Regions from separate parts of the Halomonas caseinilytica genome, predicted to be linked through region 1. Evidence: predicted binding sites of a transcription regulator. Region 1 holds the regulator's gene; the other holds the start of a gene.
The links. Region 1 encodes PhoB, which activates phosphate uptake and scavenging genes when phosphate is short. Its sites were predicted from a motif close to TGTCATANNNNTGTCANA; they were not measured.
Positions count from the first base shown of each region.

Region 2: a site for PhoB is predicted at 3,119-3,136, ahead of HSDC_RS00665 (PhoX family protein). Genes of this name have one in related genera too.

Region 1 covers NZ_BDEO01000008.1:185,394-191,179, forward strand. Annotated here, with positions in the region: gene cysZ (sulfate transporter CysZ) at 71-823, shown strand; gene phoR (phosphate regulon sensor histidine kinase PhoR) at 837-2,159, opposite strand; gene phoB (phosphate regulon transcriptional regulator PhoB) at 2,161-2,850, opposite strand; gene ubiA (4-hydroxybenzoate octaprenyltransferase) at 2,959-3,852, opposite strand; gene HSDC_RS10840 (chorismate--pyruvate lyase family protein) at 3,983-4,462, opposite strand; gene HSDC_RS10845 (NAD(P)/FAD-dependent oxidoreductase) at 4,624-5,784, shown strand.
Region 2 covers NZ_BDEO01000001.1:154,166-159,951, reverse strand. Annotated here, with positions in the region: gene HSDC_RS16300 (VOC family protein) at 1-75, shown strand, start outside; gene HSDC_RS17065 (VOC family protein) at 82-258, shown strand; gene HSDC_RS00670 (GNAT family N-acetyltransferase) at 340-753, shown strand; gene HSDC_RS00665 (PhoX family protein) at 816-2,957, opposite strand; gene HSDC_RS16815 (bifunctional UDP-sugar hydrolase/5'-nucleotidase) at 3,225-4,985, shown strand; gene HSDC_RS16810 (type II secretion system protein N) at 4,982-5,458, shown strand; gene gspD (type II secretion system secretin GspD) at 5,479-5,786, shown strand, end outside.

The DNA.
Region 1 (5,786 bases):
GCACGCTATGTGACATGGGCCGTCGCCATGAGCGGCGGCCCATGTCGTCGTGATCGAGGATATTGAACCCATGCTGGATGCTTTCACGGCGCTTTCCCGGGGGACTCGCCTGGTCTATACGCGCGGGCTGCGGCGCTATGTGTTCCTGCCGATACTTGCCAACCTGCTCGTCTACGGGAGCATGCTGACTTATGTGCTGAGCCATTTCGGTGGCTGGCTGGACGGCTGGATGGCGATGGTGCCGGGATGGCTCGATTGGCTCTCCTGGCTGATCTGGCCGTTGTTCGTGATCAGTCTGGTGCTGATCGTGTTCTTTACCTTCACCCTGGTGACGCACCTGATCGCCGCGCCTTTCTACGGCTTTCTGGCGGAAAAGGTCGAGATCGAGGTGACCGGGCGTGCACCGCTGGACGATCGGAGCCTGGTGCGTGCCGGCATCGATGCCCTCGGGCGCGAGTTGGTCAAGCTGGCCTACATCCTGCCGCGCATGGCGATCCTGTTCGTGATCAGCTGGATTCCCGTGATCAACCTGATCGCACCACTGCTGTGGGGCGCCTTCACGGCCTGGACCATGGCCATCACCTATCTCGATTATCCCATGGACAACAACAAGGTGAGCTTCGCCGACATGCGCCGGCGGCTTGCGGCGCGCCGTTGGTCGACCCTGACCTATGGCGGCTGGGTGACGCTGATCACCTGGGTGCCCCTGGCCAACCTCTTCCTGCTGCCCGGCGCCGTGGCCGCTGCGGTGTTGATGTGGGATCGCCATTATCGGGAACTCGCCCCGATCGGCGAAGGTATCGTCCCGCCCCGGTCGCGCTGAACGATACCAAGGATCAGGCTTGCTGTTGGCGGCCGCTGTCGCTTTCGGCGGCGACCAGCCGCTCATCGGGAAACACGCAGCGAAAGGTGGCGCCTTCGCCGAGGCGGGAATCGATCTCGAGCCGTGCGTCGTGGCGCAGCAGCACGTGCTTGACGATGGCCAGGCCTAGCCCGGTGCCTCCGGTGGCCGTGCTGCGCCCTTTGTCGACCCGGTAGAAGCGTTCGGTGAGGCGCGGAATGTGGTGCGAGTCGATCCCCTCGCCGTCGTCTTCCACCTCCAGGCAGGCGCCGCCTGCATGGCGTGTCCAGCGCAGGACGATATGGCTTTGTTCCCCGGCATAGCGCACGGCGTTGAAGGCGAGGTTGGACAAGGCGCTGTGGATTTCCTTCTCGCTGCCGAGCAGGCGGCGGGATTCGTCGATCTCCACGTCGAAATGATGGCGGCCGTCGGAAAGCGCCTCGGCATCGCGGCGGACATGATCCAGCAGGCCGGTGAGATCGATGGGAGTGTCGTCCTGACCGCCCTGATCGATCTCGAGCCGTGACAGCAGCAGCAGGTCGTTGACCAGGTTCTGCATTCGCGTCGTCTGGCTGCGCATCTGCTCGAAACCGCGTCCCAGTCGGCCGGGCAACTGATCGGCCATGTCGCCATAGGTTTCCAGATAGCCGCTCAGTACCGTCAAAGGTGTCCGCAGCTCATGGGAGACGTTGGCCACGAAGTCGCGCCGCATCTGCTCGAGGCGATGCAAGCGCGTGATATCGCGGGCCATCACCAGGCGTTCATCGTCGCCGTACAGGGTGATCTGGAACTGCAGGATCATCTGCTCGTCGATGGGGGAGTTCAATGTCAGGGGTTCGCGATAATCGCGAGCCTGAAAGTAGTCGATGAAGCGTGGATCGCGCAGCAGGTTGGTGATGTGCTGGCCGCGGTCATGGGCGGGCTTCAGTCCCAGCATGCGTTCGGCGGCACTGTTCCACCATTCCATGTCGCCATGGCGGTCGAGCATGACCACGCTGTCGCGCATCGCCTCGGAGGATTCCTGGATCCGCCTCAAGGTGTCGCGCAGGCGTCGCTGGGTAATGCGCTGGCCCTTCTGGTAGCGGTAGAGGCGATCGAACAGCTCGCCCCACAGCCCCGAAGCGGCCGGAGGCTCATCATGCGGATGATGGGCCAGCCATTCGTGCAGGGCGTGCAACTGGCGCAGCTGATAGGCTAGCTGGAGCGCCAGGGCCACCGCGATACCGGCGCCGATGGCGGAGAAGGGCCAGCCGATCAGGGCACCGATGGCGGTCAAGCCCACCAGGCGCCAGAGTTCTCGTTTCCAGAGCCGACTCACGTCAGCCCTTGGCGGAGAAACGGTAGCCCGTACCACGCACGGTCTGGATCAACTGCTGGTACGGGTCGCCCAGCGCCTTGCGCAGGCGGCGAATGTGCACATCCACGGTACGCTCCTCGACATAGACGTTGCCTCCCCATACCTGGTCGAGCAATTGTCCTCGTGTGTAGGCGCGTTCCTGGTGAGTCATGAAGAACTGCAACAGGCGATATTCGGTAGGACCGACTTCCAGGGACTTGCCGTCGACGCTGACGCGGTGGCTGACCGGGTCGAGTATCAGGCCGTCGACTTCCACCGGATCCTCGACGCCATGGGGCGTCGAGCGGCGCAGCACCGCCTTGAGACGGGCAACCAGTTCCCGGGGCGAAAAGGGCTTGGTGATATAGTCGTCGGCGCCGGATTCCAGCCCCTGGATCTTGTTGTCCTCTTCGCTCTTGGCCGTGAGCATGATGAGTGGCAGCTCGGCGGTGGCCTCCTCGCGCTTCAGGCGGCGAGCGAGCTCGATGCCGCTGGTCCCGGGCATCATCCAGTCGAGCAGTACCAGATCAGGTTGGTGGTCGACGATCATGGCATGGGCGGTCTGGGCATTGTCCGCCTCGAGGACATGATAGTCGGCCATCTCCAGCGCAACGGCGATCATTTCGCGGATTGGCGCTTCATCATCGACGATCAGTACGGTCTTGGCGGTCATCCCGGGGCCTCATGGTCAAGGTCAATGACAAGTCGGTGACGATGACAGCATTTCTTTATGACAATACCGTGACAACCTCGTCTTGTCGCCTTCTTGTGGGAACCGATTTCAGCCGCCGAGCGATGGCCACCAGGAGAGTCCAATACCCGCAAAGACCAGCAGGCCCGACCAATGATTGTTGAGGAAGGCCTGGAAGCAGCGGTCGCGATCCCGACCATGGATCAAGCGCTGCTGGTGCACGAAGGTCGCCGCCATGGCGGCCAGCCCCAGCCAGAAGAAGCCGCCCAGGCTCAACGATAGCCCCACTTTGGCCAGCAGGGCCAGGGTGACGAACTGCAGCAGGCCGATCATCAGCTTGTCGGCGCGACCGAACAGCACGGCTGTGGACTTGATGCCGATCTTCAGGTCGTCATCCCGGTCGACCATCGCATACTCGGTATCATAGGCCACGGTCCAGGCCACGTTGGCCGCCATCAGCAGCCAGGCTTCGGTCGGAATATGGCCGAGCACCGCGCCGAATGCCATGGGAATGCCCCAGGAGAAGGCGGCACCCAGGAAGACCTGGGGAAGATGGGTGTAGCGCTTCATGAAGGGATAGATGAAGGCGAGGAAAACGCCACCGACCGACAGCATCACTGTAAAAGGATTGGTGAACCACACCAGGACGAAGGCGAGCAGCACCAGAGTGACGAAAAGTCCCTTGGCCTCCCGCTCACTGATCCGGCCCGTGGCGAGAGGGCGATTGCGGGTGCGCTTGACGTGACCGTCGAAATGCCGGTCGGCGTAATCGTTGACCACGCAGCCTGCGGCGCGCATCAGATAGACGCCGGCGACGAAGACCAGCACGATCCGGCGCTCGGGAACGCCCTGGGCCGCCATCCAAAGTGCCCAGAGGGTCGGCCACATCAACAGCCAGGTACCGATGGGCCGGTCGAGGCGGGTGAGATGCAGGAAATCGGGGAGTCGGGCCAGCCCGGAAGGGCGCATCAGGGATGAATCCATCAGGTTCTCTCGCATGGAGCGGCCCTGCCGGATGCCTCGTCCGGGGCGGAGAGCGCGGCGGGCGCGGACACGGTTTACGGGCGCTGTCTGAAAAGTGGACGAGCGCAGTCACTTTTCAAGAGTGTCTAGCCTAACGTGAAGGCAAGCCAAGATCATCCACCATGGCCTGCTGGAAGAACTCCTGAACGAGTACCGTGAAACGGTCATGTCGCAGGATCGAGCGGCGTCCCCAGGGACCTTCGGCATCGCGAAAGGGGCCCGAGGTCGCGCAGATCTCGATCGGACCGCGTTCGAGATCGGGTTGGCGGAACAGCCAACTGCCCATGGAGCGCTCGCCGAGCCGCTCCAGCCGGTAGTGGTCGTGAGCGGGATTCAGCGGTGCGACCGAGCGAGCCATGACCCAGGGACGATCGTCCAGGCACAACGCCACTTCACGGACCCAGGCGAGCTGGTGCATCGTCAGGCCCAGGGCGAGGGATTCGTCGCGGCTCGGATAGCCATGACGCTGGTCGAGCAGCCGGACCCGGAAGCGGCGTGGATGGCCGGCCTCGATCAGTCGCTCGGTCAGCGAATCCTGGGTGGCCAACCAATCCCACCAGCTGGGGCTCATGTCCGGACGGACAGCCGCCAGGGGACGCCATCGGGGTTCGAGTGATGGGTCGTTGCGCAATTCGTGCTCTCCGCGTCCTATCCCGGGGGCGTCTAGTGTACCATGTCGGGTCGACATACCGCCCCGTGGTGGGCCTGGCGGCCCGTGCAACGAGGATTTTCATGACCGCTCCCCTGACCCTTATCGGCTCCGGCATGGCTGGTCTCGGCCTGGTACGCCAACTGCGTGCCCAGCAGCCGGAGCGGCCGATCACGCTGCTCACCGCCGACAGCGGTGACGATTACTCCAAGCCGATGCTGTCCACCGGCTTCTCCAAGCGCCTGCCTCCCGAGCGCCTGGCCAGCCGTTCCGCTTTCGACGTCGCCGAGACGCTCGATGTGGTGGTGCGTACCCGGACGCGTGTCGATGCCATCGAGCCGGCCGAGCGCCAGCTGGTCATCGGTGCCGAGCGCCTGCCCTTTGATGAGCTGGTGCTGGCCACCGGCGCGGTGCCCACGCCGCCCTTTGCCATTCCCGAGTCCCTGGCCGGACGGGTCTTCACCATCAACGATCTCGATGATTATCGCGCTTTCCACGCCGCCCTGGAGGCGCTGGGCAGGCCGGCGAGAGTGGCCATCGTCGGCATCGGCCTGGTGGGCTGCGAGTATGCCAACGACCTGACCGCTGGCGGACACGCCGTCGAGATGATCGCGCCGGAGGCCGCTCCCTTGCCGCGCCTGTTGCCGGAACCTCTGGGCCATGCACTTGGCGAGGCCTTCGTCGAGGCCGGTATCGTGCTGCACACAGGTCGCAGCGTGGTCGAGTTGACCGATGCCGGCGCCCGGGCCGGCGTCACCCTCGACGACGGCACCGACCTCGAAGCCGATCTGGTGCTGGTGGCCACCGGACTGCGGCCGCGCACCGAGCTTGCCGAGGCGGCGGGACTGTCGGTGGGTCCCGAGGGAATTCGTACCGATCGTTATCTCGCCACCTCGGTGCCGGGTATTCATGCCTTGGGGGACGTCGCGTGCGTCGATGGCATCAACGCCATGTACGTCCAGCCGCTGCAGGCCAGTGCCAAGGCGCTGGCGGCGACGCTTGCCGGCACTCCCACCGCCGTGCGTTATGGACCCTGGCCGGTACTGGTGAAGACCCCGTTGTTGCCGGTCGTCTCATTGCCGCCGCGAGAGACGCCCGCAGGCTGGCGCATCGAGGGTGAGGGACGAGATCTGAGCGCCCTGGCCGAAGCCGAAGACGGACGTTTGATCGGATTTGCGTTGACGGGAAGCCAGGTACGTCGGAAAGTCGAACTGGCGCGGATCGCTCCGCCGTTGCTAGGCTAGAG
Region 2 (5,786 bases), on a different contig from region 1:
TATCTGCTGCAGAATGCAGCCGATACTCCCTCCTCATCGCCAGGATCGATGCCCCGCCACTACAGGCGGCACTAGACACCGGTGCACCTCGACTGCGTGGTGGAAGATCTGGAGACTGCGGTACGGCGTGCGGAACGCGCCGGTGCCCGACGGGAGAGTGAATGTCGCGAGTGGCGCGGGTCACGCTGCATCAGCTTTTCCGACCCTTTCGGACATGGCTTCTGCCTGATCGAGTTTACCAAGGGTGCCTACATCTGAGACTTTTCCCATCGCCACCTCATGATCGGCACGCCAGAGCATGCGAGACTGTAGGCATCACATACCCGGCGACCCACGCTCATGACACCGAGAAAATACATCGAAGACGATGAACCTCGGGTAGCAGCCCTCTGGCGGGCCAGCTTTCCCGACTATACCGGCTACAATACGCCCGAAGCCGTGCTACGCGCCAAACGACTGGTGGATGACCACATCTATGTCATCGAGGATGATGGCGAGATCATTGCGACCTGCATGGCAGGCTACGATGGCCATCGTGGCTGGCTGTACTCCGTCGCGGTGGCAGATTCACGACAAGGAGAAGGCCTCGGCAGGCGCATGGTCGAGTTCGCCATCGAGCGATTGCGCGAACTCGGCTGCGTCAAGGTCAACCTGCAGATACGAGGTGGCAATGAGGAGGTAGCGGACTTCTACCGCCGCCTTGGCTTCGACACCGAGGACCGGATCAGCATGGGACTGATCCTCACCCCCTGACACAAAACCCCCCGACCTTTCCGGCCGGGGGGTGCGGTACATCGCAAGCGCATGCCAGGTCGTTACACCCCGATCTCGCCACCATCTTCCCGCTGAATGACGACCGTGGAGGCGCGAGGACGTACGCTGCCTTGCGTCTCGACGGTGGCATCCTCCGTGGAAGGCCAGTTCCCGGGGTGCTGAATGTTGATGAACATCGCCGTCTTGTCCGGTGTGAAGAAGATGCCCGTCACCTCGCAACCGTTGGGCCCCACAGCAAAGCGCTTGAGTTGCGCCTGGTCGCCACCACCGATCACGGCAGCATCACCCTCGGCCTGGTTGACGTTCTGCGGTACCACCGCCAGAACCTGGTCGTTGGTGTAATCCGCCACATTGTCGTAGCCGTTGTCCGTCTCGATCCACAATATCCCCTGGCCATCGCCGCGATCATCGTAGTGCAAGCCATCGGGGCTGGCGAACTGGTTGAGCTCGGTCAGGCCGGAGAAGTTGTCGGCATCGTTGACGGCAGCACCGAAAACGAACACGGCCCAGTTGAAACGGGTCGCGTCGCTGCCTTCACGCCAGCGAATCACCTGACCGCCGCTGTTGTCGGCACGCGGGTTGGGACCATTGGTCGGCGCCGTGCCATAGCCCACGCCCAGCTCGTCGATATCGCTTCCACCATTGGTATAGGTCGCGGCCGTGCCCTCGGCGGTCCGATCGGAGTTGTTGGTCAGCGTCATGTAGACATCGCCGGAAGCCGGATCCACGGCGCCCCACTCCGGTCGGTCCATGGGCGTGGCGCCCATCATGTCGGCGGCATCGCAGGTATGAATGATCACACCGGCCAGGTCATCCGCTGCCAGCCCCAGGGCCTGTGCCAGGGTACGACCGTCCTGCGTCTTCGCCTCCGGGGTCAACGGCAACCACTCGCCGGTACCATCGGCATTGAAGCGGGCCACGTAGAGGGTGCCCTTGTCCATGTACTTGGCACCGAGCGCCAGACGATCATAGTTGGCACCGGGCCGGTTGGCATCCGCCGGGTCCCAGACGGCATCCGAGACGAACTTGTAGATGTACTCGTTGCGCGAGTCGTGACCGGAATAGAAGACGACCGGTTCACCTTCTACCAGCTTGCCCGGCCAGCAGCCTTCGTGGCGGAAACGACCCAACGCGGTGCGCTTGACGGCACGCGCCCCGGTATAAGGATCGATCTCGACGATGTAGCCGAAGGTGCGCGGCTCATTGCGATAGTCGTCGGTGGCGGCATTTCCCCTCGGGGTGGCATTGAAGCGGGCGAACTCATCGTCCACTTCGCTCGCATCGCCGGCGGCGGTTTCCCAGCCGTAACGGCCGCGTCCCTCGGAAATGCCGATACGATTGTCATCCATTTCGCGACCGGCATCCTTGATGAAGTAACCCGGCCAGTTCTCCTCGCAGGTCAGATAAGTGCCCCAGGGCGTATAACCATTGGCACAGTTGTTGTTGGTGCCTCGGGTCCTGGTGCCATCAGGTGAATACTTGGTCTTGACGTAGTCGCTGCCGGCCACCGGACCGCTCAGTTCCATTTCGGTGGCACTGGTGAAGCGACGGTTATAAGAAGAGTTGGGGATGTGACGCCAGCGCCCCTCACCGTCTTTCTTCACCTCGACCACGGTGACACCGTGAGCATTGATCTCGGTGCGCACTTCATCGGCTGGGCGAGCCCCTTCCGCAGCATTGGTGGGGCCTCCCTGCGGCGCCCAGAGCGCGCCCTGGTCGATGTACTCATTGTTCATCGCCAGCAGGAAGTTACTGGAAGCATTGTTCTCATCGAGGGCGAAGTTGTGCATGCCATCGTGGTGCATGCCAACGCTATTGGCCTGAATCTGTGGGGTGAAGCTCAGGTCCTCGCGCCATGATGGAGCCTGGCTGTTCAGCGGCGTCCCCCAGGGAATCAGCACCTGAGCGGTGTAACCGGCCGGCACAACGACGGCATCCGTCAGGGAACCGCGAACGGCATCGAAGGCCAGCGACAACGGTGTTTTCCCGGAGCCAGGGGTCGAGGTGTCGCCATCGCTGGAATCGCAGCCGGCCAGACCGAATCCTCCCAGTACCGTCATGGCCGCCATGCCGAGTCCGCCCTGCATGACACGACGACGCGATACGTGCTTCTCGAGTACCGAGGAAAATGGCTCGTTATTGCTCGGGTTCAACAGGCGATGGTCTTCGATTTCCTTGCTCATCCAGGTCTCCTCCACGTCATTTTTTTGATGATTCCGCTTGCCATATTGCCTTGCTTTTCGACAACGGACATTTCACACGACCACGGAAGGTTGATGGCTATAGGTGACAAACAAATGACGAACAAATGGAAGAACCATCAAAGCTTTTCCAGGCCATCACATTTCATGCGAATGTAACAATAAAACCGCAAAGTGCCTGGATTAAAGTAAGAAATGGAAATTCCCGCCCGAGCGCCGTGGCGGAAAAGGCTCCGATTGAACGACATTATGACCGACTCTTCACAGGAACATCGCTCTCCTTCTCATCCATCGGCCCTTCAAGATGCCTCTCCTGCGACACTGAGTGACCATGGTCATTTTCGACGGCGCTTCCTGGGACTCGGCGGCGCTCTGGCCGCCTCGGGATTGAGCGGCTGTGCCACGGGGATCTCCCGATCCGGTGCCAGCGCTCCTCGCCACGGCCTACCGGACCAGAGTGGCCCTACCCTGTTGCTCTATGCCGATGTGCTCGATGCCCATCAACCGGAATACCCGGCCACGCCCGCGACCCGTCTGGGCCCCGCCGCGGCACTGGGGAAGGCACCATGGGCCACGGGGCGGAGTCTGGAGAGCTTGTCGGGTATCACCACCGATGCCACGCGCGCCTTGACCCGACCTGCCCTCGCACAACGGCCAGTCGGAGGCAGCAGCGCCCTGGCCGCCACGCTCTGGGACTTGCGTCGCCGCCTGCCGGCAGACAGCCTCCTGACGCTGGAAAACGGGCAATGCTGGAATGGCGGCGGCCTGGGTTACCTGACCCAGGGCGACTCGGGCGTGACCCTCAGCCAATGGCTGGATGCCGACGTGCGAGTCAGCAGCGACGAGCGCCACCTCTGGCCGGATCGCATCGCGGGTCTCTACCGCCGCTTTGCGCGACCGGTCGTCGGCTGCCTGGACGACGACCGCAACCCCGAAGGCCTGGTGACCGACTTCACGCTGTTCGAGCGCGGTGGCGCACGCTTGGCTGTGGTCGGCGCCAGCGACCCCCACGCCACGGATGAGCCTCGCAACCTGGATGACTGGTTCCACGCCATCCGGACCGCCAGCCAGTCGGCACGCGAACAGGCCGACCTGGTGATCATCCTGGCCGACACCGGCAGTGGCCCGGCCCGTTGGTTGGCCGAACGGCTCGATGCCGCCGACCTGATCGTCGCCGCTCGCGGCCAGGACTTCTGGCCGACCCTGGTCGAGGTGGAAAGACACGGCGGCGACACCGTGCCACTCTGCTTTCCCGGTAGCAGGGCAATGGGAGTCTTCCAAATCGCCTGCCATGCCCGACATGGCAGGTGGCATTTCGAATCCCGCTTCGTGCTCGCCGACCCGTCGCCACGCGATGCCGACGTCGCCGCCCAACTTGCCGAACAGCAGCACCAGTTACGCACCCTGCGTGCCCCTTACAGCGACTGGCTGGACCGCCCCCTGACCATCGCGCCCGACTGGTTATGGCGACGCGACACCACCGGCGGCAGTTGGGATGCCCTGATCGTCTCGGCACTGCGCGAAAGCGCCGGCGAGCAAGCCATCGCTCTGGCGCCGGGCCTGCGCCACGACCGCCGTGTGGCACCGGGCGAGGCCATCACCCGAGATCACCTGCTGACCCTGAGTGGCGGGCACCCCGGTGCCATCACCCGCCGAGATGCCGACAACGCCGCCTTGCACGGCCTGCTCGAACGCGCGGCCGATGCCTGCTTCGGCACCCCCATGCTGCTCGATACCAGCCAGGACCTGCCACGCCTGGCCGGCATCGGCTGGCGCTGTCGTTACAGCCGCGAGACCGGACAGCGCATCAAGCTGCAAGGTCGCGTCCAGGGCCCGGTCGTGACCTGGCTACCCGAGGCTTCGTCCCAGGCTGGCCCGCCACTCTGGCAATTACTGGAGGAATACTTGTCGAGCACCGGCCTTGCCAGCTTGCCACCGCGGCCCGGCGCCGAACTCAGTTTTGTCGAGGGCCATCCCGGCTGGCATCCCGAGCAACGCCCGACCTCATGAGCGACGCCAGCCGACAGGAGCGTTCCCGGCGCTGGCTCGGCCTGCTGAGCAACATGCTGCTGGCCTGGCTCACCGCACTGGTCATCGCCGACGTGGTCGCGCTGGGCCAGCCCGCGCCGGCCGCTCGGGACAACGAGACGCCGCTGTCCTCGTCAGCGCCACTGCCGATCGTCGCCTCGCGACTCTGGCAGGCGGACCATCGCCCTGCCAGCGGACTCGACGATACCCGACTGCCCCTGAGCCTCGTCGGCAGTTTCCGTACCACCCCGCTCGGCCACAGCCTGGTGGTGGTGGCCACGCCAGGCGGCCAGGTCGCCGTCCGCCCAGGCGACATCATCATGGAAGGGGTGAGGCTGGCGGGCATCGACGAACAAGGACTGATCCTCGACAACGACGGTCGTCGCGAACGCCTGCGCGCATCTGACGACAACGACGCCAAGACCACCGGCATTCGGCTGCTGAACGCGCCTTGATGCCCCATCCGGAGCTTTTCATGACCGTCACGACGCCCACTCGACACAGCCTGTTGCCCGCCCCGGCCATACGCCTGGCCCTGCTACTGTGCATGGCGTTGCCCTCGGCCTCCCTGCAGGCCCAGACTGACCCGGCTCCGGTCTATGGCGTCAGCTTCAAGGACGTCAGCATCGCCGAGTTTGCGGCCGGCGTCGGCGACATCACGGGCACCGATTTCGTCATCGATCCCCGGGTACGCGGCACCCTCTCGGTGGAAAGCCCCAGGCCGGTCACCGCCGAGGAACTCTACGGACTTTTCCAGGACACCCTGCAGAACCACGGCTACGC